One region of the Paenibacillus sp. PK3_47 genome, then DNA from elsewhere that is predicted to be linked to it. Evidence: predicted binding sites of a transcription regulator. Region 1 holds the regulator's gene; each other region holds the start of a gene.
The links. Region 1 encodes Rex, which represses fermentation and respiration genes when NADH is low (regulators of the CRP and FNR family bind a similar motif). Its sites were predicted from a motif close to TTGTGAAATATTTCACAA; they were not measured.

Region 1 (3,640 bases):
TCCGTATGCGGCAGCAGATGCGGCTGATCGATATCGATAGCGATAAAATCCGCCTTCATTCCCGGTGCAAGCCGGCCCACATTGTCGAGGAACACCGACCGGGCACCGTATTCGGTAGCCATCAGCAGCGCCTCAGGTGCCGGAACCGCTGTCGGGTCTCCGCTTACCCCTTTATGAATGAGAGCAGCGAGACGCATTTCTTCAAACATGTCCAGGTTATTGTTGCTGGCCGCACCGTCTGTTCCAAGAGATACGGGAACACCGGCTCTCAACAGCTCCGGCACACGTGCCACACCGCTGGCGAGCTTCAGGTTACTTCCCGGATTATGCGAAACCCCGACCTTGTAGCGGGCGAGAATGTCAATTTCCTCATCGTTCAGATGAACGCCGTGAGCGATGATTGAAGGACGCGTGAACATTCCCAGCTTCTCCAGGTGAGCCACAGGGCGCAGGCCGTAATCAGCCGCATTCTGCTCTACTTCATGACGGGTCTCGGACATATGTGTATGCATCGGCAGATCCAGATCATGGGCTGCCTGTACAAATTTCACGAAAAAGTCGGGAGGACAGGTATAAGGGGCATGCGGCGACATCATCGTGGTAATTCTGCCGTCCGCCTTGCCGTGCCAGTCTTGTGCAAACCGGATGGCTTCCGCGAGCTTATGGTTCTGCACATCCTCCGGGCACAATCCGATGACACCGCGCATCAGCACTGAACGGATGCCGGATTGCTCAACTACCCGGGCTACCCGGTCCATATGGTCATACATGTCCAGGAAGGTGGTTGTACCGCCCTTGAGCATTTCCAGGACAGACAGAGCTGTACCCCAGTATACATCTTCACCGGTGAACTTTTCTTCCATCGGCCACATTTTTTCCTGCAGCCAGGCCTGCAGCACCATATCATCCCCGTAGCCGCGCAGCAGGGACATTGCCGCATGACCGTGCGTATTGACCAGACCAGGCATGAACAGGAGCCTGCTGCCGTCTATCGTGCTCACACCGTCTTCAATAACGGGCTTCTCTTCTCCTATGTACGTTATCAAATCGTTTTCTATAGTCATGTATCCGTTCAGAACCGGCTGATGGCTTCCCGGAACCAGAAAACGTCCGTTAATGACTGTCTTATTGCTGCTCATTTGCTGTTTCTTCCTTTCCATCGTGCAAATAATAGGCCAGACTCTGCAGATCGGTCGTAAAATCGGCCGCATGTATCCGGATATTGGACGGGGTCTTCAGGATAACCGGGGCAAAATTCAAAATGGCTTCAATCCCTGACTCCACCAGAATATCTGCTACAGCCTGGGCTTCACTGTCCGGTACCGTAATAATACCGATGCGGATTCCCTGCTCACGGATCGTTTTGCCCAGCTCTTCCATAGGCTGGACCGTCAGAGAGTTGATCTTCTGCCCGATCTTGGGTGCGTAAGAATCAAATACGGCTGTGATCTTCATCGTATCCTTCAGATAAGCATTGTAATTGGACAGGGCGTGACCGAGATTACCGGCACCTACCAGAGCCACGTTGATCTGCTGGTCCAGCTTGAGGATGTGGCGGATTTTTTCGATCAGGTAAGAAACATCATAGCCGATGCCCTTGCGGCCAAAATCACCAAAATAGGCCAGGTCCTTGCGGATCTGTGCCGGATTCAGGTCGAGCTTCTGCCCCAGCTCCTGGGAAGACACGGTAGCGATTTCACGCTTTTGGAGATCATTCAGGAATCGCAGGTATACAGGAAGTCTGCGGACAACCGCCTCAGATATTTTTTCCGATTTCATGTATTCTCCTCCTAATGTAAGATGAACAGTCAATATATAGATCATAACCGTTAATGCGGTGAACCTTATGTTACCAGGAACACATCTCACAAAGCACCGCACTAACGGACTAAAGACAATGATATAAATATAAACAATGGCATGACGGGTTAATCAGCAGGCGGCAAGCCGCCAGCATTAGCAGTCGTTCAGGAAGCGCCGCCGTCATCCAGCCATTCCGCAATCCGCGGAACCATCTGATCGGTCAGCATATGCTCCATCTTTGGTCCCGGCAGCGAATACAGGAAGTACTTGCCGTAATTGGACTCAATCACTCTCGTATCATAGACGATGACAATTCCGCGGTCCTGGGCGGTACGCACCAGACGTCCGAAGCCCTGCTTGAACCGGATCACCGCCTGCGGCACAGACATTTTCATGAACGGATTTTTCTTCTGGGCCTGCAGCAGCTCCGCTTTGGCTTCGGCCAGCGGATGGTTAGGCGGCTGGAACGGCAGTCTGACAATCGCCAGGCAGGTCAGCGCCTCACCGGGAATATCTACGCCTTCCCAGAAGCTGCTTGTTCCAAGCAGCACTGCGGCCGGACTGTCCTGGAAACGCCGGATCAGCTTGTTGCGGCTGCCGCCCTCGACGCCCTGGCCCAGCACGGCAATTTCTTCTGAAGCAAGCACCTCCTTGAGCGGTTCATACACCTGCCGCAGCATGCGGTAGGAGGTGAACAGCACGAGCATGCGCCCCTTGGTAGCCACTGCCGCTTCGGCCAGGGAATGGACAAGCTTGTCGACAAACCTGGCATCGCCTATGCTGCCCTTGACGCTCGGAAAATCACGCGGAATAACAAGCAGCGCCTGCTCCCGGTAATTAAACGGGGAAGGCAGCAGTGCCGTCATCAGACGGTCCTGTTCAGCCGCTTCATTAAGACCGAGGTTGTCAATCATGAATTGGAAGGACTTGTCGACAGAGAGCGTGGCCGAAGTCAGCACAATGCTCTTTTTCTTATCGAAGAAAAGCTCCTTCAGCTGGCCGCTGACATCTACAGGTACAGCATACAGCTGCAGCGACTTGCCGCGGTAGTTCCCGCTGCCTTCCATCCAGTAGACATTATTCTCATCGTTAAGGCCCATAAAGAAACGGATCTGTTCACGGATAGACGCCAGGTCCTTGAACAAGCCGCTGATATCTGTGACCAGGCTGTCTGAGGACGACTGGCTCTCGCTCTCCCGCATCTCACTGAGCATCTTGTCACCCTTGCGGATGATATCACTGAGACTCAGATGCAGTGTATTTTCAAGCGGAGCGAGCTCCTCCCACTCCTTGGGCTTTCTGCCGGGATGGAGGCGGGTAACAAGCTGTCCGGCTTCACCTGCGGCTGCGTCGCTGCGTTCAGGGAGCATGGCGAACAGCTTGTCGCTCAGCGTGTCCCAGGTCTCCTTGACTGTCAGAAGATCAGGGTAGATCCTGTCGATCGTACCGCTCCACTCCGAAGCCTGCTCGCTGCCTGAAGACTGCAGCATCTGGCGCAGCGCCGGCAGCTGACCGCTGCGGCTGTCCTTATAGAGCCGGGTAAGCGTGTGGGCCACAGTGAAATATTTCATCTGCATTCCAAGATGCTTGCCGGCCACATCCTCCAGATGGTGCGCCTCATCGATGACAAGGTGCTCATAAGCAGGCAGCAGCTGGTGTCCCGCCTTCACATCCGCGAACAGCTTGGAGTGATTGGTAATGACAACGTCAGCAATTCCGGCTTCATGCTTGGCCCGGTGATAATAACATTTGCGGAACCACGGGCAGGCACGGCCCAGGCATGAATCCGTGTCACTGGCCACGGTCTCCCAGAAATCGCCGCCCCTGCCGTTCAGAT
Region 2 (3,640 bases), 1.2 Mb from region 1:
GGCTTCTGCTACACTAACCGGACTTCTGGCTTTATCCACCTTCATTTGCTCCTAACTTCATGCCGGACTGATCCTAAGCTGATTTTGAACATGCCATTATTTATTGGTAATATCACTGAATGTGCCGACATAGCGGACATCTTCGCCTGTTTCGTCTTTTACCGCGCTGATGTTCAGCCACTGCAGATATTCTTCACCGTTCTTGCGTTTGTTCCAGATTTCTCCCTGCCACATGCCTTTTGCCCGGATTTCGCTCCACATTTTACTGTAAAACTCCTTGGACTGGCGGCCCGACTTCAGGATGCTCGGCTGCTTGCCGGCCACTTCCTCTTCGGTGTATCCTGTCAGCTTCGTAAACGCCGGATTTACAGACTTTATAAGTCCTGTTACATCTGTGACCAGAATGCCTTGTCCTGTGGAATTGAATACCTCTGAGGTAAGCACCAGCTTATCCTGAAAATACAACCAGACCACGAGCACCAGACTGGCCAGTGCCACTTGCGACAGCAGCATAAATCCGATGGAGTATTGGCCTGTAGCCGTGTAAATAACGGACAGCATAATCGGCGGGAAAAATCCGCCCAGGCCGCCCATCATCGACACGATCCCGTTGGCAATCCCTGCCTGCTTGTTGAAGTACAGCGGTACCAATTTGAAAATAACCCCGTTACCAATCCCTGCGCTTACCGCGATGGCGAGACAGCCGACCGTATACAGTCCCATGTCCGGCATAAATGCCAATACAATGGCTGCCACAGTGTAAATGCTGAAGGTGCCGATCAGCAGGAACAACGGCTGAAATTTATCCGCTAACCAGCCGCCTACCGGGCGGAAAAAGGTTGCAACGGCGATGAAGCCCGCGGTGCGCATGCCTGCATCTACTTTTTCAAGCCCAAAGTTAGAGACCAGGAAGTTCGGCAGATAGATCGTAAAAGCCACAAAAGAACCAAAGGTAATGAAATAGAACAGCGAGAACAGCCACAGCTTCTCATTCTTGGCGACTCCCTTGATCTGTTCGATAATTGGAGCTTTCATCTTGGGCTCTTGACGGTCCCCGAAGAAGAAGTTAAGCACAATGAACACGAGCAGCAGGACCAGATACAGCTTAACGGCAACGGACCAGCCGAGCTGTGCAGCCACAATCGGTGCCGAGAAGGTAGTGACGGCCGTTCCGATATTTCCGATCCCGTAAATCCCGTTGACCAGACCATGCTTGTTCTTGGGGTAGTACTTTGGCAGCGAAGTAACGCCGACCGAGAATACGGCCCCGCCGATGCCCAGAAACAGTCCGCCGATAATCAGATGCGTTACCGTAGTAGCTTCGCTGATAAAGTAAACCGGGAACAAGAGCAGGATAAAACTGGCCATAAAAATGATCCGTGCACCCAAAATGTTCGCATAATAGCCCAGCGGAATTCTTAGAACCGAACCGAGCACCACCGGAATGGCTGTCACCATCGCCAGTTTACCCTGAGGAATGCTGATATCCTCGGATATGAATGGCATCAGGGATGAAATAATCACCCACACCATAAAACCGGTAATCAAGTTCAGTGTTTGCAGCGGCAACTGCATTTTTTTAATCATTCAACTCACCTTTTCATCATTTATTCTCCTGATTGTCTATGTGAATATTTCCTGTACCCATTGTATCCGCCGATCCCCCTGTTCAGATATAGGGGAGTCCCCTTTCCCTGACAGGGTAAACCCTGAAAATAAAGGCAGGCGGCTTCCGGATTAAAGATAGCATAGCAATGGAGAATGATTGCCGGTTTTGGGGGAGAAGCACTTCACACTTGAATCCAGTAAGGTGATTGTTTATAATTCCCAGAATGGGTCAAGGAGCGATACGGAGTATATTTTTAGACAAAAAGCTTATGGATATATAGAGGGCAGATGGAGGGTTCCCTATTGGATATTAAATGGATTAATGAGGATTACAAGGAAGCGGGGAAAATATTCGACTCCATTAGGGAAGTCAATGAATGGGCGGATTCTCTTTATCCTGACTTCGCAGGCGGACTAAGGGTTCATGTTGGTTACGCATCACCGGATGCCAATGTTCACACCTACCTGGCCGAGCATCTTCCCCAATGGGCAGACTACAACAATGTCAGGATCAATGTTAATACTTCAAAGGAGTTAATTAATGGAATCATGATCTATAAGATCTGGGTAACTCCCTTTGAGGATCAGGATAAGGAATAGCTAGCCTCGCAGTGGCACAATGTACTCGGTTTTTCGTGTACATTGGGCTCGTTTACCCTCGCAGTGGCCTAATGTACCCGGTTTTTCGAGTACATCGGGCTCGTTCGCCCTCGCAGTGGCCCAATGTACCCGGTTTTTCGAGTACATCGGGCTCGTTCGCCCTCGCAGTGGCACAATGTACTCGGTTTTTCGTGTACATCAGGCTTGCTATCCCTCGCAGTGGCACATTATACTCGGTTTTTCGTGTACATTGGGCTCGTTTACCCTCGCGAACGCTGACACTCTCCATACATCCACAAAGAAAAAAGCTGCTTCCATTGAGGCAGCCCTTTCTGTTAAGTAATCAGTGTATTCAGTTGTTGGCTAAGCCGCTCTTTGTCCTTGGCATGCAGCCGGCTTTCGGCCATCGGGAAAATAACGGCTTCTTCTTTGACAAAGTGTACCGTCAGTACTTCAAAGGCTTCCCCTGCATCCTTGACGGCAGCCCGGATATCCGATAAAGATAACCCATCGAAGCCCTCTTCCGTATGATGCAGAAAATGCCCGAGATAACCTTCAATTTCGCGGTGCTCCTCCTGGATCCCGATCAGCGGCCCCTGCTCAAAACCTATGTATGACCCCAGCAGCGGGAAAAAATGGCCCTCTTCCTTCGCGGTATGCTTCCTCAGCGGTTCCATGAAATCAATGACCGCCTGCCGCAGCTCCTGTATCCGCACCCTCGCTTCATCCAGACGGATATTCTCCTGTTCAAACCAAAGCACAATAGCATGCCATTCTTCCATTAAAAAAGATAAATAGCGGTGTTCATTCTCAAGAATGCGCATGGCAGGCGTAGTAAACTGCAGCTCAGCAAAATCCGGCATGGTGCTCTCCTCCATTCGCCAGTTAGAAATCCAGCATTTTTTTGCGTAACGCATATTCCACCAGCTCCGGCCGGCTTTTCAAATTCAGCTTTTCCATAATCTTGGCCTTATGGGCTTCCACCGTTTTCACTGAAATGAACAGTTTCTCAGCGATTTCCTTGTTCCCGTACCCCTTGGCGATCAGCGGCAGAATCTCCAGCTCCCGCTTGGATAACAGCTCGAACAGGTCTTCTGTGGTAACATTCTTATCCTGCTTGATGAATTCACGGACAAGAGAGGTTGCCATCTTGGGCTGAATATAGGTGCCGCCTTCATGGATAGTCCGGATGGCCAGCAGCAGCTCTTCGTCGGGCGCACTTTTGAGCACATATCCGGATGCCCCGTTCTTCAGCACATGGAACAGATATTCCTCGTCATCGTGCATCGTCAGAATCAGGATTTTGGTGTCAGGATAATCCTCTTTAATCTTGCCTGTCGCAATCAGTCCGCTCTCGCCCGGCGGCATGCTTAAGTCCATAATCAGTATGTCCGGCCGGAACTTTGCCACCAGGGCATAAGCTTCAATACCG
Region 3 (3,640 bases), 120 kb from region 1:
ACTAATTCCCGGGAGATCAGCTGATGTCCGTTCCATTCCCCCTGCTGCAAATATAGCTGTCCCAGCTTCATCAGGTCAGCCGGACGCAGCTTGAGCCCGAACCCGCCTGTATGAATTCCCCTGGGATCAGCTTCCCACTCATATTCCTGAATGCCAAGCGGTCCGAACAAATATTGCTCAGCGAACCTTGCAGTACGTATCCCGGAGGCCTGGACCAGAATAGCAGACAGAAGCTGGGAGGCGCCGGAGTTGTATTCCATACGTGTTCCGGGAGGCTCGGACAAAGGCTGTTCCAGCACAAACTGTATCCAGTTCTCCGTCCGGGTCATCCGGGGAAAAGACTTCTGCCCGCCGAACTCTGTCCAGTTAAAGCCTGCTGTCAGCGTCAGCAGATGGTGCAGCGTAATTTCAGACTTACGGGGATCCGGATCATTACGCAGCTGCGGAAAAAATTCAGTGATACAGGTGTCCGGTCCGGGAAGCACACCCTGATCCATGGCGATACAGATGAGGGAGGACAGGACGCTTTTGGTGCACGAATTGATTTTGGCCAGTTCATCCGGCGTATGTTCATTTCTGTAGTGTTCATAGACCAGCCGGCCCTGCCGGCTGATCAGACAGCTTCGCAGATGAAGCGGTGCGAGACTTGCTGTTAAAGATGTAAGATTCATAAGCATTAACCTCTCAGAAGCAGAATATAATGATTGTCAGCGATTAGATTTCATTCTTACCCTCCAGCATACAGCAATAGACTGATCTTGGACAAATGGCAGAAATTTTAAGGATAAACCTGACCCTTCATGTAAAATGTCATAGGTTCTCCACAGTAAAACAAAAATTTTATCTCTATAATGAAAGCGTAAACATTTATATTCGGCCTGACTCGCCGGAGACTATGGACATACAGGCAGCAGCCCGAACACCCAAATCAAGGGAGTGGAGCTTGTGCTATTTTTAAAAAGACTTTCGTTTAACAACTCGGTATTGATGGTTTTGGCACTGCAGTATGCGTTGATGCACCTGATGTCACAGGACATGGCAGATACGATTACCATACTGGAGCTCACTGTATTTATTACTTATTCACTGGTGGAAATTGCTGTCTTTATCTACCGTGGCAGGCGTACAGCAAGAGGGAGTATATCGGGGACGGTTCCTTTGTCCTTTGCTGTGCTGTGGATAGTAGCGATGTGCTCACATCTTCAGAGAGAGACCTATCCGCCCCTGCTGCCGGTCATAACGGCGTGCGGTATATTTACCGCATGTTTTATCCTGCTGTTCGAATACATAGTGCTGATCAAGGATTAACAATGCGATAACAATGACACCATAATGTGAGATTTGAAAGCGCTTAATGAGGAATATTGTAAAAAAGTCCAAAATCCTGAGCAATTTAAAGGCTCGTTCGGATGATTTCATGAACCCGTAAAATATCAGGAATATGGGCGGAATATACAATATTATGGAATTTTAATATTTAATAATCCTTTGCTATAATGTAGACATCACCAAAGGAACCCAATACAAGCAACTGGTTGCCGAAGGTGATCGACTCATTCCTAAATTTAGAAATGAATGAAGGAAAGGAGAGGCCCCCGATGTACTATGTTAGCGAAGCATGCCGGAATCGGCTGTAGCGGGAGAAGATGTAAGTGACAACATCTTTTCACAGACCGTGGGTATGCGGGAACCCAAACTGAAGCAGACCTGAAACAAAGGAAAAACAACATTCGAGCAAGTCCTAACTTGCACAGAAAGAACGTGATTCCAATGAAAAAGGTTAGCGAAGCGTACTAGCAAACGATTATCACAGCAGGAAAAGCGTCCGTGAAAACGTTTTTCGTGATATCGAGTACGCGGGAACTCATCCCATATGCGGGACATGGATTAATACTCCGTACAGGAGCGCACGGGTAAGGCTGAAAAATGAATAACAAACACCATGTCAAGGATATGGATTGATTGTTGCTGGAGGAAATGATTAAGTTGAACACAGGATTGAATACGTAAAACCCCGTTTACCTAGGTAGTAGGTAAATGGGGTTTTACGCGTTTTCAATAGAATTACAGAAACTTTGTGAAAAAAGACACAATATTGTGAAATTTATCACGTGATTATGATCAAATTTTAATATATAATGTGATTATAAATAAGAAATAGGGGGATTTAAAATGAAACTATTTAAAGCATTGGTAGTAGCAGGTGTATCGGCAGCATTGCTCGCAGGTTGCGGTAACAACAATGAGGAAGCGGCTAACCAGGCGGCTGCAACAACTGCTCCGGCTGCTGAACAGACAGATGCCACTTCGGCCGCTTCAATCGTTAATGAGGCTGCCGCGTTTACAAAAGCAGTGAGTGCTGAAGGAACATGGATCGTTGCCATTCTTAATGATCTGACCGTAGACCAGGATGTTGTCGTTGCAGGTGAATTCCATGATAAAGGCGCTGCAGAGAATGATGTCTACCGCAAGCTTGCCCTGTACGCACAGGATGCGGATCACAATGTTACAGCTTCTTATACACTGACAGCACCTAAAGTAACTGTACAAAGCGAAAACTTCAGAGTTCAAGGCGGTACTATTAAAGGTGATGTATATGTCGAGGCTAACGGCTTCAACCTGACTGAGAATGCAACCATTGACGGAAATCTGTACTTTGCAAATGCGGATGTGCAAGCATCGGCTGTTATTGAAGGTAAAGTAACCGGAGCAACTGAAGTTCAATAATATATACAAGATGCTATCATACAATCTGCTGTTTATAACAGTGATTACAGCCTGCAGGCGGTTCCCGCAAGGGAATAACCTGCAGGTTTTTTGCTGGAGGAATACAGCCGGGGATATGATACAATGTGGAGAATCTGAATAAACTAAGGGAAAGTAAGGGGCAGAGTGTCACCAAAGTTAATTATGTTGAGTGATCAGGAGGAAACAAATAATGAGTTACTCCATACAGATCAGGAAAATGACAGAAGCAGACATTGCGTTCATCCACAAAGGGTTATACGGACATGATGTTAGCAAACCGCTGGAATATATTCATGATTGCTATGAACAGAACCTAAAAGAAGAAAGAGTTACCCTTCTGGCATTATACGAGGGTGAATTCGCAGGCTGGGGACATGTTGTGTTAAGGCCGGAGTATCCCTATTTTGCTGAATCCGGCATACCGGAAATTCAGAACTTTGACATCATCCCCCCGCTTAGAAGACGGGGAATTGGAGGCTTGTTATTCGCGGCGCTGGAAGAAAAGGCGTTTGCAGTATCTGAAACTATCGGTATCGGCTTTGGGCTCTATGCAGATTACGGGACAGCTCAGCGATTGTACATCAAAAGGGGCTTTGTCCCTGACGGAAAAGGCGTCATGTATAATTACCGGGCGGTTGAACCTGGGAGAGAGATTCCTGTGGACGATGATTTGAACCTTTTTCTGGTAAAAAGCAAACCCAAGCTGTAACATCCCATCCAAACGTGCGTCTATAGGATGAGGTGAATGTCCATGAAATTCATGAGATGGCTGGCAAAGGCCGCGTGCCTGCTAATGCTGGCGCTGCTTACTGCCGGATGCGCAAATGAGAAGCAGAATCAAACCCGGCAGGAAGTGCCGCTACAGCCAGCAGTAACAGCAATGGAAGATGTA
Region 4 (3,640 bases), 2.0 Mb from region 1:
ATGCCCCGGCTGAAGTCAATGAAGTGCTGGAGGCCTGCCGCCGGCTGGGTGTGCCTGCTGCGGTATCAAAGGTCTGGGCGGAAGGCGGAGCCGGAGGATTGGAGCTGGCACTGGAGCTGAAGAAGCTGCTGGACCGGGAGGACGGGGGCAGGTTTGCACCGCTTTATGAAGATAACCTCGATATTCCGGCCAAAATCAATAAAGTCGTCACAGAAATTTACCGCGGCGCCGATGTAGCCTTCTCTCCTGCAGCCAAACGCAGTCTGGCTATTATTGAAAAGCTTGGCCTGCAGCATCTGCAGGTATGCATGGCCAAGACGCCGTATTCCTTCTCGGACCAGCCCAGGCTGCTCGGTGCGCCTGAAGGCTTCACCATGGGTGTCCGCGACATTACCTTATCGCTCGGTGCCGGCTTTGCTGTAGTGATTACCGGTAACATGGTGACCATGCCGGGTCTTCCGGCCAGGCCGGCTGCCGAAGGGCTGCAGGTGGATGAAGACGGAAGGATTCACGGCCTGGAGTAGCAGGCTGCCCCGATCTGCTGTATGAGAAACCAGTGCCAGGCGGATTTCCCGCGGCATTGGTTTTTTTTATCGTGCTGTAAAAAGATATAAAGTCCTCCCGCCTGGGTAAAATACAATTAGAGCAACGTGTTGCCTGCACATACTGCGTCTAACCATGTAGAAGATAATCCAAATTGTGAACAATGTGAGAAAAATCACAATTACACTTGTGTTGTGAGAAAAATCACAATATAATCAATGTATAAAGTGAAATTAATCACAAATACCAGAAAATAAATAAATAGCTTTACCAATTTGGAGGAGGATGAAATCATGAAAGTAGCAGTCATTGGATGTACACACGCCGGAACCGCAGCCATTGTGAATACCGCCCAGCTTTACCCGGATGCCGAAATTACGGTGTACGAGAAAAATGATAACGTGTCGTTCCTGTCATGCGGCATTGCGCTTTATGTAGGCGGAGTGGTAAAGGATGCTCAAGGATTGTTCTACTCCTCGCCGGAGAAGCTTGCCGAACTGGGCGTGAAGATGAATATGCGCCATGAAGTTATCAATATAGATACAGAAGCCAAAACACTGCGTGCCCGCAACCTGGCAACAGGCATGGAGCATACAGACACTTACGATAAACTGATTATGACTACCGGCTCGTGGCCGATTATTCCGAAGCTGGAAGGCATGGAACTGGACGGCATCCTGCTGTCGAAGAATTACGCCCACTCCAACACGATTATTGAAAGAGCGCAGAAAGTGGACAGAATCACTGTGATCGGCGCGGGATACATCGGGGTCGAGCTCGTGGAAGCTTTTCAAATGAACGGGAAGCAGGTTACCCTGATTGATGGCGAAGAGCGGATTCTGAGCAAATATCTCGATAAGGAATTCACTTCACCGATCGAGAAGTCGCTGGAGGATCACGGAATCAAGCTGGCCCTTGGCGAGAAGGTAAGTTCTTTTGCCGGAGAAAACGGTAAAGTGACCAAGGTCATCACGAGCAAAGGGGAGCATGAGACGGATCTGGTTATCCTCTGCATCGGTTTCCGTCCGAATACAGAGCTGCTGAAGGGCCAGGTGGATATGCTGCCTAACGGCGCTATTATCGTCAATGATTACATGCAGACCAGCCTTCCGGATGTGTATGCCGCCGGTGACAGCTGCGCCATCCATTACAACCCGACAGGCAAGCATGCTTACATCCCGCTGGCTACTAACGCTGTACGGATGGGTACGCTGGTCGCCCGCAATCTGGTGGCTCAGACCATTCCTTATATGGGAACACAAGGCACTTCGGGGATCAAAATTTATGAGGACAACATTGCCGGTACAGGTCTGACCGAAGCCGGAGCGAAGGCGGAAGGTATTGAAGCCGACAGCGTCATGATTACCGACAACTACCGTCCGGAGTTCATGCCTACTTTTGAAGAAGTGCAGCTCAAAGTAGTATTCGAACGTGCCACACGCCGGATTCTCGGGGCGCAGATCATGTCCAAGATGGACCTTACGCAATCGATCAACACCGTGTCCGTGTGCATCCAGAACAAAATGACAGTGGATCAGCTGGCCTTCATCGATTTCTTCTTCCAGCCGCACTACAACAAGCCTTGGAACTTCCTCAACACTGCAGGACTTCAGGCGCTGCCTAAAGCTGCCGCAGCTAAGGAAACAGTCAATGTATAACAGATAAAGTGCGAAGCCTGGAGCATTTCATGCTCCGGGCTTTTTTTGTTTCGTTCAGCGGATTATGCCTTTTTGCACATCCCCGTTAAACCCATTATGGTAAATTTGACATGTCAGTGAAAACTTTCACGTGAGCTTTCCTGAGGTGATATTTATCACGTAATTGTGATTGGGATCACGCTACAATGGCATAAAGGAACAAATTTTAAGTAATAAGTCATTATAAAGGGGATAGGAATCATGGCATACAACAAACCGCAGCAGATTGCCGAGGTAACGGTTGAGAACGGAATCAAGAAGGTTCATAATCCGCTTGCGGCCGTGCTCATTCTCGGTTTTCTGGGGGGGGCTTTTATTTCGCTCGGATTTTTGCTGGATATTCGCGTCATAGCCGGTGCACCGGCTGAATGGGGCTCCATAGCTAATTTTATCGGGGCAGCGGTATTCCCGGTAGGACTGATTATGGTGCTGCTGGCGGGGGGCGAGCTGCTGACAGGCAATATGATGGCGGTGCCGCTGGCTTTTCTGGCCAAGAAGATCTCATTATGGGATGTTGTCAAGAACCTCGTGCTGATTACAGTCAGCAATCTGGCAGGCGCCTTGTTCGTCGCCTATTTCTTCGGTCATGTGGTAGGACTGACGGCAGACGGAGTGTACCTGGATAAGCTGATTGATATGGCAGAGCACAAGATTGATGTAACCTTCCTGCAGGCCTTCGTCTCGGGGATCGGCTGTAACTGGCTGGTGGCTCTGGCCGTATGGCTTTCCTACGGGGCGGATAATTTCAGCGGCAAAATTCTTGGCATCTGGTTCCCGACGATGGCCTTTGTAGCAATCGGCTTCCAGCACGTTGTAGCGAACATGTTCCTGATCCCTGCTGCTATATTTGAAGGCCACTTTACATGGGGACAATATTTCGGCAATTTTGTTCCTGTCTGGCTCGGCAATCTCACAGGCGGGGCAATTTTCGTCGCTGCTGCTTATTATATGGCATATCTGCGCAAGGCTCCGGCTGTGGTCTCGGCACCTCAGGACATTCCGGCAGCCGGCATCAAGAAACACGCTTAATGATAGAACGGGCCAGCCGGATCGGCAGGCCTTCAGAACACTTCCTGAGTGATTTTCTCTTCGGCCTACGTGCTTTAGGGAAGCAGCAGGGAGTGTTTTTTGGTTTGGGGAGATCATCCAGACATAACAAAATTCGCCGTGCATATCCGACTCGGGGGAACGAAATCGGGCTCACGGCGAATCAATAGGGAGTGTTTCATGCTCTTTATTACCCTGGTATACCAGAAACGAATCAGGCTGAATGCAGTGATTTTCTTTACGGCCGGAAGAGCCCGCTATACAATGAACAGATGAGTAATTCCATGAAATATAATCTGTTGGAAAATAAGGGGGACTTCTGCCTTGAAGCATAGCAGCGACGGCATTTTTCC

Region 2: the regulator Rex is predicted to act here: its motif matches at 1,779-1,796, upstream of C2I18_RS26185 (nitrate/nitrite transporter).
Region 3: the regulator Rex is predicted to act here: its motif matches at 2,096-2,113, upstream of C2I18_RS01165 (polymer-forming cytoskeletal protein).
Region 4: the regulator Rex is predicted to act here: its motif matches at 2,316-2,333, upstream of C2I18_RS10550 (formate/nitrite transporter family protein).

The regions. Positions count from the first base shown of each region.
Region 1 is NZ_CP026029.1:363,883-367,522, forward strand. It holds gene C2I18_RS01690 (amidohydrolase) at 1-1,139, opposite strand, end outside; gene C2I18_RS01695 (redox-sensing transcriptional repressor Rex) at 1,126-1,779, opposite strand; gene dinG (ATP-dependent DNA helicase DinG) at 1,968-3,640, opposite strand, start outside.
Region 2 is NZ_CP026029.1:5,987,517-5,991,156, reverse strand. It holds gene C2I18_RS26190 (molybdopterin molybdotransferase MoeA) at 1-39, opposite strand, end outside; gene C2I18_RS26185 (nitrate/nitrite transporter) at 97-1,587, opposite strand; gene C2I18_RS26180 (hypothetical protein) at 1,912-2,208, shown strand; gene C2I18_RS26175 (hemerythrin domain-containing protein) at 2,544-3,071, opposite strand; gene C2I18_RS26170 (response regulator) at 3,094-3,640, opposite strand, start outside.
Region 3 is NZ_CP026029.1:240,160-243,799, reverse strand. It holds gene C2I18_RS01175 (serine hydrolase domain-containing protein) at 1-671, opposite strand, end outside; gene C2I18_RS01170 (hypothetical protein) at 946-1,308, shown strand; gene C2I18_RS01165 (polymer-forming cytoskeletal protein) at 2,173-2,727, shown strand; gene C2I18_RS01160 (GNAT family N-acetyltransferase) at 2,918-3,457, shown strand; gene C2I18_RS01155 (hypothetical protein) at 3,500-3,640, shown strand, end outside.
Region 4 is NZ_CP026029.1:2,343,769-2,347,408, reverse strand. It holds gene C2I18_RS10560 (formate--tetrahydrofolate ligase) at 1-524, shown strand, start outside; gene C2I18_RS10555 (FAD-dependent oxidoreductase) at 837-2,201, shown strand; gene C2I18_RS10550 (formate/nitrite transporter family protein) at 2,442-3,269, shown strand; gene C2I18_RS10545 (molybdopterin-containing oxidoreductase family protein) at 3,612-3,640, shown strand, end outside.